DNA from 3 places in the Solibacillus cecembensis genome. Region 3 is predicted to be linked to each of the others. Evidence: riboswitches for the same ligand, from Rfam matches in the RefSeq annotation. Region 3 holds a riboswitch; each other region holds the start of a gene.
What was found. Region 3 has a riboswitch for S-adenosylmethionine ahead of ACQKIH_RS17010 (bifunctional homocysteine S-methyltransferase/methylenetetrahydrofolate reductase). Riboswitches for the same ligand answer to the same signal wherever they lie in the genome.
Positions count from the first base shown of each region.

Region 1 (6,208 bases), on a different contig from region 3:
TGGACATGCGCAGAGGCTTAAAACGCATTATCGGTGGGACGCCAAATAAAGTACCCGAACTGTATGAGAGTAGGACTCCCCTCTATGCAATTGAGCAAGTTCAAGCACCTGTTTTAATCATTCATGGTACGGAAGATGCGCATGTAGACATTGAGCATGCGTACCAATTAGAGCGGTATTTAAAGGCGGAGGAAAAGCCGGTAGAAACGTGGTATACAACTGGCTACAAGCATTATTATCCACCAAAGTACAATAGAGAAACCGTTCAAAAACTATGTGAGTGGATGAAGTCGCATCATTGAATGTAGCAGCAAAAAAGAAGGCTAACTTGCAAGTGAAATACTTACGAGTTAGCCTTTTTTTTCTATGATATAAAATATATAGTGAAGTTAAAATTTTAACGTTATGTCGTTTAGGAATGGTTTAGCAATTAAGCTAATGGGCCACCTTTTGTAGAGATTGATTCATCTACATTGGCAAATTTTTTGAAATTGTTTTTGAATAAATCAGCAAGTTCAGCTGCTTTTTTATCGTAAGCTGCTTTATCTGCCCATGCATCACGAGGGTTTAATACTTCAGATGGAACGCCTTCAACAGCTGTTGGGATGTTTAATCCGAATACAGCGTCTTGAATTGTTTCAACGTCGTTTAATTTGCCTTCGATTGCTGCACGTACCATTGCACGTGTATAAGAAAGTTTCATACGGCTACCTACACCGTATTCGCCACCAGTCCAACCTGTGTTCACTAAAAATACTTGTGAACCGTGCTCGTCAATTTTCTTACCTAATTGATCTGCATAAACTGTTGCAGGTAGTGGTAAGAATGGAGAACCGAAGCATGTTGAGAATACTGGTTCTGGCTCAGTAACGCCGCGCTCTGTACCAGCTAATTTTGATGTGAAACCACTTAAGAAGTGATACATCGCTTGCTCTTTTGTTAATTTAGAAACTGGAGGTAATACACCGAAAGCATCCGCAGTTAAAAATACGATTGTTTTTGGGTGACCTGCAACAGATGGTAATACGATATTGTCAATATAATCAATCGGGTATGCTACACGTGTGTTTTCAGTTAATGAACCATCATCGTAATCGCAAATGCGTGTTTCTGGATCTACTGCTACGTTTTCTAAAACCGAACCGAATTTGATTGCATTGTAAATTTCAGGCTCTTTTTCAGCTGAAAGGTTGATTGTTTTTGCATAACATCCACCTTCAATATTGAACACACCATTATCTGACCAGCCATGCTCATCATCACCGATTAATTTACGATCAGCATCTGCAGATAAAGTTGTTTTACCAGTACCTGATAAACCGAAGAATAAAGCAACATCGCCTTCTTCACCAACGTTTGCCGAGCAGTGCATTGGGAAAATCCCTTGCTCAGGTAGTAAGTAGTTCATAATACCAAAGATTGATTTTTTCATTTCGCCAGCGTATTCTGTACCACCGATTAAAATAATTTTCTTCTCAAGAGAAGTGATAATAAATGTTTCTGAATCTGTCCCATCAACTGCAGGATCTGCTTTGAAGTTTGGTGCAGATACGATTGTAAATTCAGCCATGTGAGAAGCAAGTTCTTCTTCTGTTGGACGGATGAATAATTGATGACAGAAAAGATTATGCCAAGCATATTCGTTAATTACTTTAATTGATAATTGTGATGCTTTATCGGCACCTGCAAAACCGTTGAATACGAATAATTCATCGCGTTCTTTCAAGTAGTTAACAACTTTAACATAAAGATTGTCAAACACTTCAGGTGAGATTGGGCGATTGACTTTACCCCAGTCAATTTTATCTTTAGAGTCGTCTTCTTCTACTGTATATTTATCTTTAGGAGAGCGGCCTGTATATTTGCCTGTTTCAGCGCGTAATGCACCATCAACAGTTAATGTTGCTTCTCCACGTGATGTTGCTTTTTCAACTAATTGTGGTACTGATAATTGGTTATTAATGTTTTCCCCGTTTAAAAGTTCTTTCAGCTCGTTAGCAATTTCTACCGAATTCATCGATTAAATACCATCCTTTTTTCATAGTATTCCCTTGTGGAGGGGAGTGGTTAGTTAATTCAAAAATAGTATAACACATTGCCTTCATTTATCTATACTAATTAGATAAAAATTTTTTCTTATTTAGGCAAGTTGTGAAAAGAAGACAAAATTAGTTGACGGTCAATTTTTTTTAACGTAAGATGTTTAATTGAACGGATACTCTTATCCCGAGCTGGTGGAGGGTCAGGCCCTATGAAACCCGGCAACCTGCAATACGTGTCATAACGTAACGTGTTGGTGCCAACCTGATGCAAGGGGAATTACCCTTGAACGATAAGAGTGAAAGGTAACGAAACATATTCCCCCTTTCCTCACGCGTGATAAGCGCACCATGTGAGTAGAGGGGTTTTTTTTATTTGGGTGATAGTTACTGTTTCTAAAGGAATGTAATACTTCTTATGAATCGTAAAGTAGCCAAAATATTAATTTCAAATAAAACGCGTTTTTACTATAAATAAACAACCTTTCAAAACCCTCGTGTTAAAGCAGAAAAGCTTGGCGTTTATAATTAACTTGTTTCAGCGGAAGTCTCCTATTCTTTATAAGTGGGGATGAATGTCAAATAGGCAAGTTGAATTATAAACGGACATGGGTAACGAGTACCGTATCAAATTTGCAAAGTGACCTAGGAGGAAATGAAATGAAAAATCGTCGACTGTTTACATCAGAAAGTGTAACAGAAGGGCATCCAGATAAAATTTGTGATCAAATTTCAGATGCCATTTTAGATGCTATTTTAGCAGAAGATCCGAATGCACGTGTAGCTTGTGAAACTACGGTAACAACAGGCTTAGTATTAGTTGCGGGTGAAATTACAACGTCTACATATGTAGATATGAAGGGTATTATCCGTGATACAGTAGCAGGTATCGGCTATACGCGCGGTAAATACGGCTTTGATGCAGAAAACTTGGCGGTTCTTGTAGCTGTAGGTGAGCAATCTCCTGACATCGCACAAGGTGTTGACCAAGCATTAGAAGCACGCGAAGGCTCGATGACAGATGAAGAATTAGAAGCGATTGGTGCTGGTGATCAAGGCTTAATGTTTGGTTATGCATGTAACGAAACACCAGAGCTTATGCCATTACCAATCTCATTAGCACATAAATTAGCGCGTCGTTTAGCGGAAGTTCGTAAATCTGGCGAGCTTGATTACTTACGTCCAGATGGTAAAACACAAGTAACAATCGAGTATGATGAAAATAACGTACCAGTGCGTGTCGATACGATTGTTATTTCAACACAGCATGATGAAGAAGCGACATTAGAGCAAATTCAAGCAGATATGAAGGCACATGTTATTCAACCAATCGTACCTGCTGAATTATTAGATGAAGCAACGAAATACTTTATTAACCCAACAGGCCGCTTCGTTATTGGTGGACCTAAAGGCGATGCAGGTTTAACAGGTCGTAAAATCATCGTTGATACATACGGTGGTTATGCGCGTCACGGTGGTGGAGCATTCTCTGGTAAGGACGCGACAAAAGTTGACCGTTCTGCAGCATATGCAGCACGTTATGTTGCCAAAAACATTGTTGCTGCGGGACTTGCTGATCGTGCAGAAGTACAGCTTGCATATGCAATTGGTGTTGCACAACCAGTTTCGATTGCTGTTGATACATTCGGCACAGGGAAAGTGGAAGAAAGCCAAATGGTGGAGTGGGTACGTGAATTATTCGACCTACGTCCAGCAGGCATTATTAAAATGCTTGATTTACGCCGTCCAATTTACAAGCAAACAGCGGCATACGGTCACTTCGGTCGTACAGATATAGATGTTTCTTGGGAAAAGACAGATAAAGCAGCGGAATTACGAGCAAGAGCTGGTTTATAATAAGGTAGAATTAGGAAAAGTCGAAACGTTGGTTTAATCAACGTTTCGGCTTTTTTGTGTTTTTTTTCATGAAAATGAAATTGCAGCATTTAATATAGAAATAACTTACATATATTAAGGGGAAACTTATTGGTTCAATGGGGACATCATAAATATATAGATTTATTTGAATTTTTTAACTATAATGTAGAGTTAATAGAATGGAGGGTTTTGTGATGCCGACAGAGTTAGTTCATGTTTGTAGAGGGAATATCATTGAGTCAAAGCATTATGGAACAATTATAGTAGTTGATGATGCAGGAAATATTATTAGCCAATTAGGTGATAGTCAGAGGGAAATCTTTGCCCGTTCGTCTATGAAACTATTTCAAGTAATCCCGGCAATTGAAGCGGGGATTATCGAAAAGTACGATCTTGCATCTAAAGATATATCGTTATTTTGTGCTTCTCATAGCGGGGAGGATTTCCACACCGAAACGGTCATGGGCAATTTGGATAAAGCAGATTTACAAATCAGCGCGTTAAAATGTGGTACACATCCACCACGCCATACAAAAACATATGAAAAAATGCTGACTGAGCAAAAGGAATTTAGTGCAATTCATAATAATTGTTCGGGGAAGCATACAGGCATGTTATTAACAGCGAAAGCTTTAAATGAAGAAGTTGCAAATTACTATGAATTGAATCACCCAGTCCAACAGCGGATTTTACACACAATTAGTGACATCTGTGAGTACCCAATCGATAAGATTCAAATGGGGGTTGATGGATGTGGCGTCCCTGTACATTGCCTGCCGATGTATAATATTGCACTTGGTTATGCGAATTTAGCGGCAAATTCAAAGTACAATCCACAGCGAACTAATGCGATTCAAAAGATGGTGCAATCTATTATTGATGAACCGGAAATGATTGGAGGAACGGATCGTTTTTGTTCGGATTTAATAAAAGTATGTAAGGGCAAGCTCATTGCGAAAGCTGGTGCAGAAGGTGTTTATTGTATCGGTCATATTGAAAAGAAATTAGGGGTTGCAATAAAAATAGATGATGGGAATTCTCGTGCAAGTTATCCTGTGGCAATGGAATTGTTGAAACAATTAGATTTGATTACAACTGACGAGTATAACGAACTAATCGAATACGCCCTTCCGAGAGTATTAAATGCCCGAAATGAAGTTGTTGGTAAGTTACAAGTAAACTTTAAGCTTTCAAAAACTATGAAGGAAGAAGTGTGATGTGATTTGAACTACCCAATTATTGATTTGCATTGTGATGTATTGTTAAGATTTGAAAATAATAAACTGAATTTTCTAGACTCGAAACATTTAGATGCAAATTTAGAAAATTTACGCGCGGGTCATGTGAAAGTCCAAGCGTTTGCTATTTTCATTTCTCCAGACATACCAAAACAAGACAAGATTAAAAGCGCACTTCGTCAAATTTATTATTTTAATAATTATGTCATTTCTCCTGGAAATCATGTGGTACATATAAAAGAATGGTCTCAAATCGGACAGCTAAAAGAAAATGAAATCGGGGCATTTTTAACGATAGAGGGCGTGGATTTCTTTGAAGGCGATATAAAAATGTGGCATATATTTAAAGATTTCGGTGTGCTCAATATAGGATTAACTTGGAATTTTTCAAACGAAGCGGCAGATGGTGTTGGAGAAGATTTGGCACGAGGTGTGACAAGTTTTGGACGAGAAATTATTCAGTTAAATAATGAACATAAAATTTTTACGGATGTTTCTCATTTAAGTGAAAAAAGCTTTTGGGATGTAATGGAACATGCAAACTATGCGATAGCAACGCATTCCAATGCAAAAGCATTATGTGATCACCCACGCAATTTAACAGATGCACAAATTCAAGCAATGATTCAAAAAAAGGCACCTATTCATATTGTATATAGTCCCCAGTTTATTAAACAAAGCGGTGGGGTGACGATAAAAGATTTACTACATCATGTAGATCATATTTGCTCATTAGGTGGTAAAGAGCTGATTGGGCTAGGTTCAGATTTTGATGGCATTAGTGAAAAAGTACATGGACTTGAAACAGCAGCGCAGCATCAAAATTTAATTAATGAAATGTTAAAGCTGTATCCAGAAGAAGTTGTAAAAGGCTTTGCATACCAAAACTTTTTAAATCATTGTCCGAAGTAGTTTTTTACATATCGAGGAGAATGAGAAATAAAGAGCATAACTATTTAAATTAATCCTAAGTGTTGTTCATTGAAGTAAATGAACAACACTTAGGATTTTATCTTATTACACTTTATTACTTCTGCAGTGATTTATAATACT
Region 1 covers NZ_JBNNMF010000005.1:177,333-183,540, reverse strand. Annotated here, with positions in the region: gene ACQKIH_RS06625 (alpha/beta hydrolase family protein) at 1-302, shown strand, start outside; gene pckA (phosphoenolpyruvate carboxykinase (ATP)) at 431-2,017, opposite strand; SAM riboswitch class I at 2,219-2,339, shown strand; gene metK (methionine adenosyltransferase) at 2,700-3,896, shown strand; gene ACQKIH_RS06610 (asparaginase) at 4,112-5,134, shown strand; gene ACQKIH_RS06605 (dipeptidase) at 5,141-6,067, shown strand; gene ACQKIH_RS06600 (gamma carbonic anhydrase) at 6,183-6,208, opposite strand, start outside.
Region 1: another riboswitch for S-adenosylmethionine. It lies ahead of metK (methionine adenosyltransferase); the one in region 3 lies ahead of ACQKIH_RS17010 (bifunctional homocysteine S-methyltransferase/methylenetetrahydrofolate reductase).

Region 2 (6,208 bases), on a different contig from region 3:
TTTTAACGTCTATGCCTTTTTTCTATTGCGATTCGTAATTTTGGATATAGTGAAGCATTTTTTGTTCACGCTGTTGAATTTGTTGTTCCGTGTACAGCATGACATCTAAAAACTTTTGCCACTGTAAGTTTAAAAGTTCGCGCTCTGCCGAAAAATGATCAGCAGGTTCATTTTTGAAAATATGATTTAAATGGAAAATTTGCATGAGTACCACTTCAGGATTTTCAAAGTTGCAAACAAATTTAACTTTCCAAATGGATGTATGGGCAATGTATTGGTTGACGAATGCAGTAGCTGCTTCATATTTTGAGTGCTCTATTTGATCTGTAATTTGAAGATGAATTTTATTTAATTCAATATTGATATCAGATATTAACAATGGATATTTCCGAGCAGATTTTAAATGTTGACGTTCTAATGATTTCGCAATAAATGGAGTTGACATTTCCGATACCTCCTAACAACCTCAGTCACTCATTCTATAATATCAAAATATAACACAAAAAACCTAAGTCATAATGAGTAATATGAAATAATAAAGCATTTAATCATGAAAATAGAGTGAATGAAAAGTACCGAAATTGATTAGTTAAAAAGGCACCTCGCCGAAATGAAAAAAACACCATTTCAACAGAGCGTTAAAATGGTGTGTAAGTTATGCGATTATTTAAACGTAAAGCCTTTTGTTGCAAGGAAGTCTTTCATGAATGGGCGTTTTTGATCGACTAAAAAATCTGCCATTTGCTTTGTCCAATTTGCCATTTTTTGATTAGAAGAGCGGCTTGCATAGTAAGATTCCATCATCGCATCATAGTCAGCTAATAATGTTTCGTACTGATCTACATCATAGCTATTTTCGTGCAACACAGCTGCTACTGGTAGACGAGGTTTTGTTTCATTGCGTTTTGTCGGTGTACCAATCGTCAACGCAAATAATGGGAACACATGCTCAGGCAAATTAAATAGCTCGCTTATTTCAGCAGGGTTATTACGTGCCCCACCAATATAGCAAATGCCGTAACCCATTGCTTCAGCAGCAACTACAAAGTTTTGTGCAAATAATGAAACGTCTGCTACACCAACAAGCAAGTTTTCAGCTGAATCTGTCACAATGTCAACGCCGTGCTTTTGACCGGCCACTTGTAGACGCTTGAAATCCACGCAAAATAAGAAAGAAGCTCCCGCTGTTTTGAACTGGAAATCATTTTTTGATAGCTCACCCAGTTTTGCTTTTTTCTCTTCATCCGTTACCCAAATAACGCTATAGGCTTGGACAAAATGCGAGCTCGCAGCCATTTGCGCCGTTTCGATTAAATCGATAATCGTCTCTTTTGGAATTTGCTCACCTGAATATTTTCGAACCGATGAATGACTTCGTAAAAGTTCTCTTGTTTGCATGTCAATTTCTCCCCCTATGTAAAAATAAATGTAAAGGAACGTTCCTTTAAGCTTATTCTAGTCGATTTATATGCAGATGACTATTGTTAATGCTGTTATGTGCGCCGATAAGGTTTTTTTGCTTGGAATATTATGAATATCAGAAAATTTTAAATTAACTGTTGACGAATGGCTAGAATCTGTTTTATACTGTGAAACAACGATGGAACATAAATCACATACTCTTATCAAGAGTGGCGGAGGGAATAGGCCCTGAGATGCCCAGCAACCAGTGAGTGACGAACTGACTAAGGTGCTACTTCCTACAAGATGCAATTTGCATTTTGAAAGATAAGAGGAGGCAAACTTGCTCATTTGCAAACCCTCTTCTTAACTGAAGAGGGTTTTTTTCATTCAAAAAACTCCTCCTCGATAACACCGATTTCACCATCGAATACTATTTTGGAGGTTATGATTAATGACAAATTTACGACCAGAAACATTATTACTACACGGAGGACAAAAGCCAGATCCTGTAACGGGTGCGATTGCGGTGCCAATTTACCGCTCAACGGCTTATGCATTTAAAGATACTGCTCATGCGCAGCGATTATTTGCATTAGAAGAGGCGGGCAATATTTATTCACGTATTATGAACCCGACTGTTGGTGCTTTTGAAGAGCGTGTTGCTTTATTAGAAGGGGGATCAGCGGCAGTAGCACTTTCATCTGGTGCAGCAGCTATTGCATTTTCTATTTTAAACTTAGCAGGTGCTGGAGACGAGATCGTTGCAGCAGGTTCACTTTACGGTGGAACGTATAATTTATTTGCGACAACATTACCACGCTACGGCATTACGGTGAAATTTGTAGATGAAAAGGACCCAGAAAATTTCCGCAGTGCAATTACAGATAAGACAAAAGCTGTATTTGCAGAAATTATAGGAAATCCAAGCTTAAATGTGTTAGATATTGAAGCAGTAGCCAATATCGCACATCAAAACGGCTTACCAGTATTAATCGATAGCACATTTGCTTCGCCATATGGTGGGAACCCAATTGAGTTTGGAGCGGATGTTGTCATTCATTCGGCTACAAAATGGATTGGCGGTCACGGTACGACAATTGGTGGTATTGTCGTGGATGCAGGGAAATTTGATTGGACACAAGGACGTCATGATGGATTTACTGAGCCAGATACGTCATATCACGGACTTCGTTATGGAATTGACACAGCAGGGGCTGCATTTGCCACAAAGCTACGTGTTCAACTGTTACGTGATTTCGGTCCAACATTATCTGCAGATGCAGCATTTAACTTTTTACAAGGGCTAGAAACGCTTCATTTGCGTATCGTACGCCACAATGAAAATACATTAAAAGTAGCGGAATATTTACGTAACCACCCATTCGTAGACTATGTAAACTATAACGGGTTTGAAGATTTCCCTTCACATGAATTAGCGAAGAAATATTTGAAAAACGGCTTTGGCTCAATTTTAACATTTGGCATTAAAGGTGGACGTGAAGCAGGTCGCCAAGTTATTGACAACGTGGAATTATTCTCACATGTAGCCAATGTAGGGGACGCGCGCTCATTAATTATCCACCCAGCATCTACAACTCACCAACAATTATCAACGGAAGAATTAAAAGTAGCTGGTGTATCTGAGGAGCTCATTCGCTTATCAATCGGGTTGGAAGCAGTTGAAGATATTATTGCAGATTTAGAACAGGCTTTAGCGAAAATAGCGTCTACTTTAGAAGTGGAAACACAAGCCTAATATAATAGAAGAAACTTGCTCGCCTTTCATCATTTCGTTAGGGGGCGAGTTTTGAAAGTTTAATACCTAGTAATTTTATAAGAATTATTGACAATTTTAAAACCAAGTAATAAAATAGGAATTATAAACCAAGTAATGTAAATAATGTTGAAGCATCGTTTAAGTTACTTGGAGATTGCGTACTTGCAAGTAGTGAACCCCCTTGAGCAAGTACGCTATCTTAATAAATGAAAAGGAGTTGTTTGAAATGGGAAATGTATACAGTGCACAAAATGTGGCCGCATATATTATTTATGAACTAAATGATCTAAAGAAATTTGTAAACGCAATGGCAATTCAAGAAATTTTGGCGGATGTTGATATGATGTGGCAAAAGGTGTTTGGAAACTGTGCTTTCTCGGAGACAACTCATCATTTATCAAATTCAAACTATGTTGTGAAGGAAGTAGCCGAGCAGTACAAAGAACATGGGTCAACGCATCTTCTAGAGCCGGCAAAAGAATGGTTTTTAAAATACGGAGAATTTCAACTAGTGCAACGTCCATATGCGATTCCGAACTACACAGCAAAAGAACAGCTACTAATGAAAAAAGTTTTAAGTAATTATTATTTACATAATTTTAATCGTGTGAAATTAGCAGTTTAACCTGTGTTATTAGTATATACGCTAAAATCGTATTTTGACTTCGGGTCAGGATACGTTTTTATTTTTACAAAATATGCTCATTCAAAAGTAGATTTGAATGAAATTTGACCGTTTAGAGAAAACAAATGTCCTTGTAGGAGAGATTTATCTTGTTTTCATGTAATATATAAGATAGAATTTTTATATATAAATTATTGGAATAGTTCGTCTATGTCGTGTTGAACGGGAACACTTGTCACTTGATTCATCAGAAGTGCATATAGATATGTTTTTATAAGGAATTTGGAGGATGAATGGTAATGGCAACAATTAAGGCAGCCATCTTAGGATTTGGCACAGTAGGTCAAGGGATTTATCATATTTTAAACGAAAAGAGGCAGGAGCTCCGCCAGAAGTTGGGCGTGGAGTTGGAAGTTTCAAAAATTTTAGTAACAGATGCAAGTCGCGAGCGCGTGCCAGGAACGCAGCATTTAATGACAGAAAGCATTAACGAAGTATTTGCTGAACAGGGCATACAAGTTGTATTTGAAGCGATTGTCAATGAAGAGCCGGCATTTAGCTATTTGAAGCAAGCAGTAGAACGTAAATGTCATGTTATTACAGCGAATAAAGTGATGTTTGCAAAGCGTGGCGCGGAACTAGAAGCACTTGCGAAGGAAAATGGTGTATTCGTAGGTTATGAGGCCTCCGTTGCAGGTGGCGTACCGATTATTAAAACGATGAAAAATATTTTATTAGTAAATGATGTGAGTCGTGTGCAAGGGATTTTGAACGGGACGACGAACTACATTTTAACGAAAATGCGTGCGGAAGGCTGGAGCTTTGATGATGCATTGAAAGAGGCACAAAGTCTAGGCTATGCAGAGGCGGATCCATTTAATGACGTTTCGGGTCAAGATGCATTTAAAAAGTTGATGATTTTATCGAGCTTAGCATTCGGTGAACAACCGAACTGGTCGGATGTAGAAGTAATTGGTATTGAAAAAATTACAGCCGCGCAAGTAGCAGAAGCAACAGAAAAGGGACTGCGCTATCGCCATGTAGCAGAGGTAGAAAAACGTGCAAATGGTGAGATTTATGCGAAGGTATCACCAGTATTAGTCGATAAAGAGCACCCGCTTTACCCAGTGGATGATGTGTTTAATGCGGTGGCCATGGAAACGAATTATATCGGAACGTTATCAATTACAGGCCCTGGTGCAGGGATGTATCCAACAGCAAGCGTGATGGTAGAGGATTATGCAGAAATTATTGGGAAGCGCGCGGGGTTTACGGTGACGATTTAACCTAGAGCAAGATAAAATTATCATGATTATGAAGAATTGAAAAAGGGAATTTCGTCAGCTTACATAGAGCAGGCGGAAATCCCTTTTATTTTAGAAGATATCGTAGTTAATCTTCATCTTTCACATCGATATCTTCAGGGATCGGTGTGTTTTTCCAAATCTCAATTTCTTCTTTAATTCGTTCGAGATGGAGATGGTACGTATCGAATTGCGCACTGTTAATTAAATAATCGTCACCGTCTGGAACGGCTTTAATACGACCTGCATAAATGTATTTTAAAATTTGATGTTCGGGCATTCCGATATCACGCGCTGTTTGTTCAACAGATTTATACATATAGGTGACCTCCCTCTAGTTGGTGTTCCCTTTATTATAATCAATTTTCAAGGAAACTTCATCTCAATATGATGAGGTAAGTATGATAGCATAGAGATAATTTTGATGGAATTAATTGGAGGATGTTCGTAGTGAATTTATTACCTTATGTTTTTGTATTGCTTGCGGCGATGCTTTGGGGAACGGTTGGAACGACGCAAACCTTTTTAACGGACGGGATTTCGTCATTCGGCGTAGCAGGTATTCGCTCAGCAATTGGTGGTGGGCTATTATTAATCATTGTTTTGGCGATGCGAAAAATCAATTTCCGCACATGGTCATGGAAATGGACGATTTCAGCTGCACTAGCGATTGCTTTATTCCAAAGTTTATTTTTTACGTCTGTCCGCTACACTGGCGTGGCAGTTGGAACGGTTATTACAATTGGAAGTGCACCTGTGTTTGCGGGGGTGATTGAATGGCTTTTTTGGAAAGTACGTCCGAGTCGAGTATGGGGGATGGCGACGGGGCTTGCAATTACTGGCTGTGTCTTGTTATTCGTGAATCGCGGGGAAGCGGTTATTGATCCATTCGGTATTGTGCTCGCTTTATGTGCAGGTTTCATGTTTGCACTGTATACAAATGTCAGCAAGCAGTTAATGAAGAAAGAGGAAACATTGCCTGCTGTGGCGATGACGTTTACGATTTGTGCTCTTTTTTTATTACCGTTTGCAGCACGCGATGGATTAGGCTGGATTTATGAGGGGAATAATTTATGGGCGATGTTGTTTATGGCACTT
Region 2 covers NZ_JBNNMF010000002.1:318,453-324,660, reverse strand. Annotated here, with positions in the region: gene ACQKIH_RS03270 (hypothetical protein) at 23-445, opposite strand; gene nfsA (oxygen-insensitive NADPH nitroreductase) at 664-1,398, opposite strand; SAM riboswitch class I at 1,620-1,735, shown strand; gene ACQKIH_RS03260 (O-acetylhomoserine aminocarboxypropyltransferase/cysteine synthase family protein) at 1,856-3,160, shown strand; gene ACQKIH_RS03255 (hypothetical protein) at 3,408-3,806, shown strand; gene ACQKIH_RS03250 (homoserine dehydrogenase) at 4,106-5,092, shown strand; gene ACQKIH_RS03245 (hypothetical protein) at 5,199-5,429, opposite strand; gene ACQKIH_RS03240 (DMT family transporter) at 5,561-6,208, shown strand, end outside.
Region 2: another riboswitch for S-adenosylmethionine. It lies ahead of ACQKIH_RS03260 (O-acetylhomoserine aminocarboxypropyltransferase/cysteine synthase family protein); the one in region 3 lies ahead of ACQKIH_RS17010 (bifunctional homocysteine S-methyltransferase/methylenetetrahydrofolate reductase).

Region 3 (6,208 bases):
TCGCGTTAAAATCAGATTTTCATTGCAGCCATCTAAATCCTCACCGCCGAAATCTTCATAGGTCAAATTTTCATTTTGAAGCATTGTCCCCATCGCACCATCTATTATTAATATTCGTTTTCGTAGTTGTTCTTGGATTGGATGATTAAGCATTTGTATGAGCTCCTTTATATTTCACGTCGAAAGCTTTGATATAATCGATTAATTCTAACGTCATATCGTAGCGTAAGAATGGTGTAATTAAATAAATTCCATTAAAATACTGACAAGCTGTTTCTAAAAGCTCTTTCGCAATTGCAATGCCCTCTTTCGTTGCCGCTTCTTTGTCCTCACCGCAAGCTTCCATACGCGCAAGTACTTCCTCTGACAACTTAATCCCTGGTACTTCATGGTGTAGGAATTCCGCACTTCTAAATGATGTTAAAGGCATAATCCCAATGTATATCGGCGTCTCTAAATGCTTTGTCGCCTCATAAATTTCTTTAATCTTCTCTTTTGTATACACTGGCTGCGATATGAAATAATCCGCACCATGTTCAATTTTCTTTTCTAAACGAGCAACCGCACGTTCTACTACACGCACATTCGGATTGAACGCCCCTGCTACCGAGAAATTCGCCTGCTTACGCAATGTTTTCCCTGTGAAAGAAACACCTTCATTTAATTGTTTCACTAATGAAATTAACTCCATAGATGACACATCATAGACACTCGTTGCCCCAGGGAAGTCGCCCACTTTTGTCGGGTCACCCGTCACCACTAACAGATCATGCAGCTCTAATGCATCTAAACCCATTAAATGTGACTGCAAACCGATTAAATTACGGTCACGGCAAGTTAAATGTGGCAATGTACGAATACCGTGCTGTTTCAAAATAGCCGCCATTGCAATATTACTTATACGCGGAGAGGCAAGGGAATTATCCGCCATCATAATGACATCCGCACCTGCGTTGTATAATTTTTTTGCCCCTTCCACAAAGCCATCAATTTCTAAATGGCGTGGTGTATCTAGCTCTACAATAACTGAACGTTCGCGCTTTGCCTTTACATGTAGTGGCTCTTGCTGACGTGGTTCCGGGACACGCACAAACTCTGTACGGCCTTGCTTCACTTGTTTTTCAGTAATTGGTTTTATATGCGCTAAACGGCTTTTTACTGCCGCAATATGCTTTGGTGTCGTCCCACAGCAGCCACCAATTAAACGAACACCTTGGCCAACTAATTCAACAGCAGCACGTGCAAAATAATCTGCCTCTGACTCATAAACAACACGCCCGTCTTCCACATCTAATAATGAAGCGTTAGGAGATGCAGATAAAAACGCATTTTCCGGAAGTGCTACACCTTCAAATGCTTGAATTGTATGGAATGGTCCTAAGCGACAGTTACTGCCGACAATATCCGCACCTAAAGAAACAAGCTCCGTTAAAGCCGCATTTAATGACAATCCATTTTGCAAAATACCTGGCTCCTGCATCGTCACTTGCGCAATAATCGGTAAATCCGTTAATGTGCGCAATAAATGAACACAATGTGTTAATTCCTCAAAATCATAATAGGTTTCGAGTAAAAAGCCATCTGGTTGCCCTGCAAGAAGTACTTCTGCCTGTTCCTCAAACGCATTTAATATTTCTGCTAATGTCACATCATTTTTTCGAACGCCGCGAATGCCTCCGATTGTTGCTAACACATATTGCCCACCTGGAGCAGCTGCTCGCTTAGCAATTTGAATTGCCGCTTCATTGAATTCTTGCACGCGCTTTTCATAACCGTAGCGAGCAAGCTTAATTGCGTTTGCCCCATATGTATTCGTTTGAATAATGTCCGCGCCCGCTGCAATATACTCACCATGTATTTTTTCAATAATTTCTGGTCGTACAATATTCATTTCTTCATGACAATAATCTAAACCGTAAGAATATAATAATGTGCCAATTGCGCCGTCAGCTGTTAATACATTTGTTTTTAAATCCTCTAATAAACCCATTGTATTCACTCCAATATTCACAGTATTTTCAGTCATTTATTGATATAAAAAAGCCTTCTTTCAAAAACAAAAGAAGGCATTACACATTGTAATTTTAGGTCCCTCTCATCTTCTGGCATTTGCCTGCTGGATTTAGCACCTGACATTCGTTGGTTGCTGAAGTTTCATAGGGCCAGTCCCTCAACTTCTCTCGATAAGATATAATTATGAATTTTTTGAACAATAACAATAATAACAGAATCATAACGTTATATGAAAAAAACGTCAATACCTGTTAGCATATTCAAGCATAACTTTACACAATTGCATTGATTATTTGCTGTGCAGTCGTCTTTCCGTTTTGAATACATGCACCAATGCCCACTCCAAAATACGAACATCCGGCAAGTATTACGTTTGGATAATGAATCTTTAAATCCTCTACAATAACATGAAGCGCATCTTTATGTGCTAAATCATAGCGCGGCATTTGATCAATCCACTTTGTCACATTCACTATTTTTGGCTGAGCTTCAATGCCAAGACTTAAACGAATATCCTCCCGTGCGACCGCTGTTAGCTCCTCATCAGACATTGCGGCTAACTCTTCATAGCGTGGGTTACTATTTTTATAAAATAAGCGTACGAGTAGATTCCCTTGTCCCGACGTATGCTTCCATTTCCGGCTCGTCCAAGTAGATGCATTACATATTAAATCACTGTGATGTGAAACGATAAAACCCGTGCCATCAGCCGGTAATACATCATCTGGTACATCAAAACCTACATATAATGTAAGGACAGATGCCGTTGAAAACAGCGCTAAGTTTTTATCTAATGATGCATCCGCTAACACTTTACGCACGGTGTCATTTGGAACGGCAAGCACAACAACGTTTGCTTCTATCCTTTCTCCGTTCACAACTACCTCATAGTGCGTCCCTACTTTTCGAACACTTTCTGTCGTGGCATTTTTTATAAATTCCACATCAGGCATCATTTCTTCCAGTCTATTAATTACCGCAGACAAGCCGTTTTTAAAAGATATAAACTTTTTATTGGCCGCCTTCTCAAACTGCTCCCGATTTTCTTCAAATCCTTTAATAATTGAACCAAAGTCATTTTTATAATCAACTAAATAAGGGAGGGTCGCTGCTAAACTTAATTGGTACAGATCCCCTGAATAAACGCCTGATAATACGGGGGCAATCTGATTATGTACAATTTCTTTCCCTAAGAAAAACTCTAAAAATTCCCCTATAGAGCTGTCCTTCGTAAAATTCGTATTCGGTATTTCGAAATCTTGCAAAGCACGTTTCTTTCCCTCATCAGAAATGAGCGTACTCGCCATCAGTGAATCAACACTCATCGGAATACCGAATGTTGAGCCCGCTGGAATCGCATGCAGCTCATTATTTGTATGAATATAGGAAATGCCCGTCTCGTTATATATGAGTTCCGATTCAAAATCCAATTCACGCACAAGTTCTAACACGCCAGGATGACGCGCAACAATGGAGTCCGCGCCCGTTTCCATAATAAAATCTGCTTCATATTCCGAATGAATTTTCCCACCTAAATACGCATTCTTTTCTATTAAAATAAGTCGCGCTTCCACTTTTTTCTCAGCCATTTGTCTTTTCAAATAATGCATCGTGCAAAGTCCTGTAATTCCGCCACCTACAACTATCACTGTTTTCATCATATTCGCTCCCATTCCCGTACAAGCTATACTCTCATTCAGTATAAACGGTTTTCTTTCAAAATAGGCAAACTGTGTATTACAAAATTCGCACGAAAAAGGCCATTTTAAAGGGAATCAAAATGACCTGGGTTTATTAAGTACATTATTTTTCTAGTCCATTTGAAATTATCGCTAACGCATCAGCTGAATCTGTTACCTCATCAAATGCTCGACCAAGTTCCGATATGATATCACAAATCTGTTCTACCTCATGTTCGACTAGGTTATTTTGTGCTTTCGTTTCATCCATAGCCTCCACGATAAGAGAGAATTGTTCTTCGGTTCCGCCCATATTTTCTTCGCCTGTTTGAACGGCTTTCTGAATTTGCTCCAATGATTCAAGCAATTTCATCGTGCGATCATTCGTATTTTTTAATAATTCGCCTACATTGACAGCCGACTCTTTCGTTTGTTCAGATAGCTTTCGCACTTCACCCGCTACAACACCAAAGCCTTTACCCGCTTCTCCAGCTCGTGCCGCTTCAATTGCAGCATTTAGCGCCAATAAATTTGTTTGGTTCGCAATATTTGTTACAATGCCCATTGTAGCTTCCATTTCTTTTGAAATTTCGACTAGCTTATCAATCTCTTCAGAAATCGAACCAACTGAATGATGAATATCATTCATACAATCAACTTGGCGATGTAATTGGCTCTTTCCATTTCTTGCTTGTTTATTCGCCATATTCGAAATATCAATGGCTTTTTTCGCATAGGAAGTCATCACCTGTGATTGCGCTGTCAGCTGTTGGAATGCTGCATTTGTTTCCTCAGAAATCGCTGCTAAATTCGACGATGATTTAATAATAGAATTACCAATGTGGCGTTTTTCTTCTGCTAATTGGCCTTTCATTCGGTCCAGTACTGCCTCAAATTCTTCTAAAACAATTTGTTGCTCAAAGTTTAATATTTTCGAAATTGCTTCGATTGTTTTAAAGCGCTGCTCATCATTCACAATGTTTTCCTTCACTAATTGAATAAAAACAATAAATAAACTTTGGAAAGCACCAATATACCATTTTGTTTTTAAGCCAATATGAACATGTACTTGCGCAATTTTAATGCGTTTCGCAAAATATTCATCATCAATAATTCCTTCAAACATTTCGCTAATATGCTTTTTCAATGTTAATTTTAAGCGTTCTACGGAGCTATGATCGCTAATAATTTTCGTCAAACTAGATTCCATTCCTAAGTTTTGATAGAATGCATCAACGACCAACTCAATATTATTATCCACTTGTGGTTTAAAGACTTTCAAATACTTCAAATCTTCCTCTGTTAAATTAAGCATTTGAATCTGTTTGCTTACCTTTAAATTGCCTATATACTCTAACTTAACAGCTACATCATTTATCATCGCATTTGGAATAGCATCCTTTTTTTTAAAAAACATTAACTTACCCTCGCCTATTCTAATATTGTATTTCGGAATGATATAAATGACGTCTATAGTTTATTTAAGTACCCCTAAAGTTTTCGATATATCAATTTACATATTCAATACAAACTATTTACTTATCTATAATAATTATACTAGTTAACAACATTATAAAGAAGCAAAGCAGTGATTCATATAAACAATAACGACTAAAAAAATATGCCCGCTATTTCCCTAGCGCTATTTTTAGTAATTTAGTATTACATATCACCAAAAACAAGTTTGTAAACAGAGAGATTTCGCTTTCATTGTACCTAATGATTTTTGAATAGAATGTATTTATTTCATTTCCCGGAAAATGAAATTATACAAACTATAGAATTCAATGTAAAATTTGTAAATGTTGATGGTAGGCTATTTATAGAAAATGCGCATACCGTCATATATATATATGCTAATTATTAACCTATTATTCCTACCTATATTAAATAAGTTTCCAATGGAGGGTACTTATTTTTATTTGGATTCCCATTACTTAAATAAAGCTCGCTTCATATAGCCAAGTTATATTCAAAAAAAGATATTTTCCTCAACGAATGCATCGCTTTAAATCTGTGATAATCGATTCCTTAATATAGAAATTTCACTTTCCAAAGATGGCGACCTTATTTCGAAATAACGTATTCTGTCTTCACTTCGATTTCCCTCTACCTTGTCCTCACTTAACATCTCAATCGTATCACGAACGAATAATTTTAATGTGCGCAAACCGGCTTCAAGTTTTCGAACCTCTTTCCCATAAAGTAATACCGTATTATCCTGTGTTTTCCCTTTTTTCATCAAAAATATATTCTCGTTAATCAATGCATCAATTGCTTCAAACCGTTTTGATTGATGCGTATTTATCATTGAAATTTGCCCAACATATTTCTTCTTATCTTGATGGTCTAATCCTACTTGTAAATTTCCTTTTAAGTACTCCACAATCGTACAGAGCATTGTTAGATTTTCCTGTTGCATTCGCGAATATTTACTCATTTTTTGTATAGGACTCTCGTTTTGCTTAGAAGATAAATGTGGAATCGCAAATAATAGCATGGCTGATTCCCTCCTT
Region 3 covers NZ_JBNNMF010000021.1:24,033-30,240, forward strand. Annotated here, with positions in the region: gene metH (methionine synthase) at 1-153, opposite strand, end outside; gene ACQKIH_RS17010 (bifunctional homocysteine S-methyltransferase/methylenetetrahydrofolate reductase) at 146-1,990, opposite strand; SAM riboswitch class I at 2,093-2,190, opposite strand; gene hemG (protoporphyrinogen oxidase) at 2,286-3,671, opposite strand; gene ACQKIH_RS17020 (protoglobin domain-containing protein) at 3,817-5,109, opposite strand; gene ACQKIH_RS17025 (chemotaxis protein) at 5,701-6,192, opposite strand.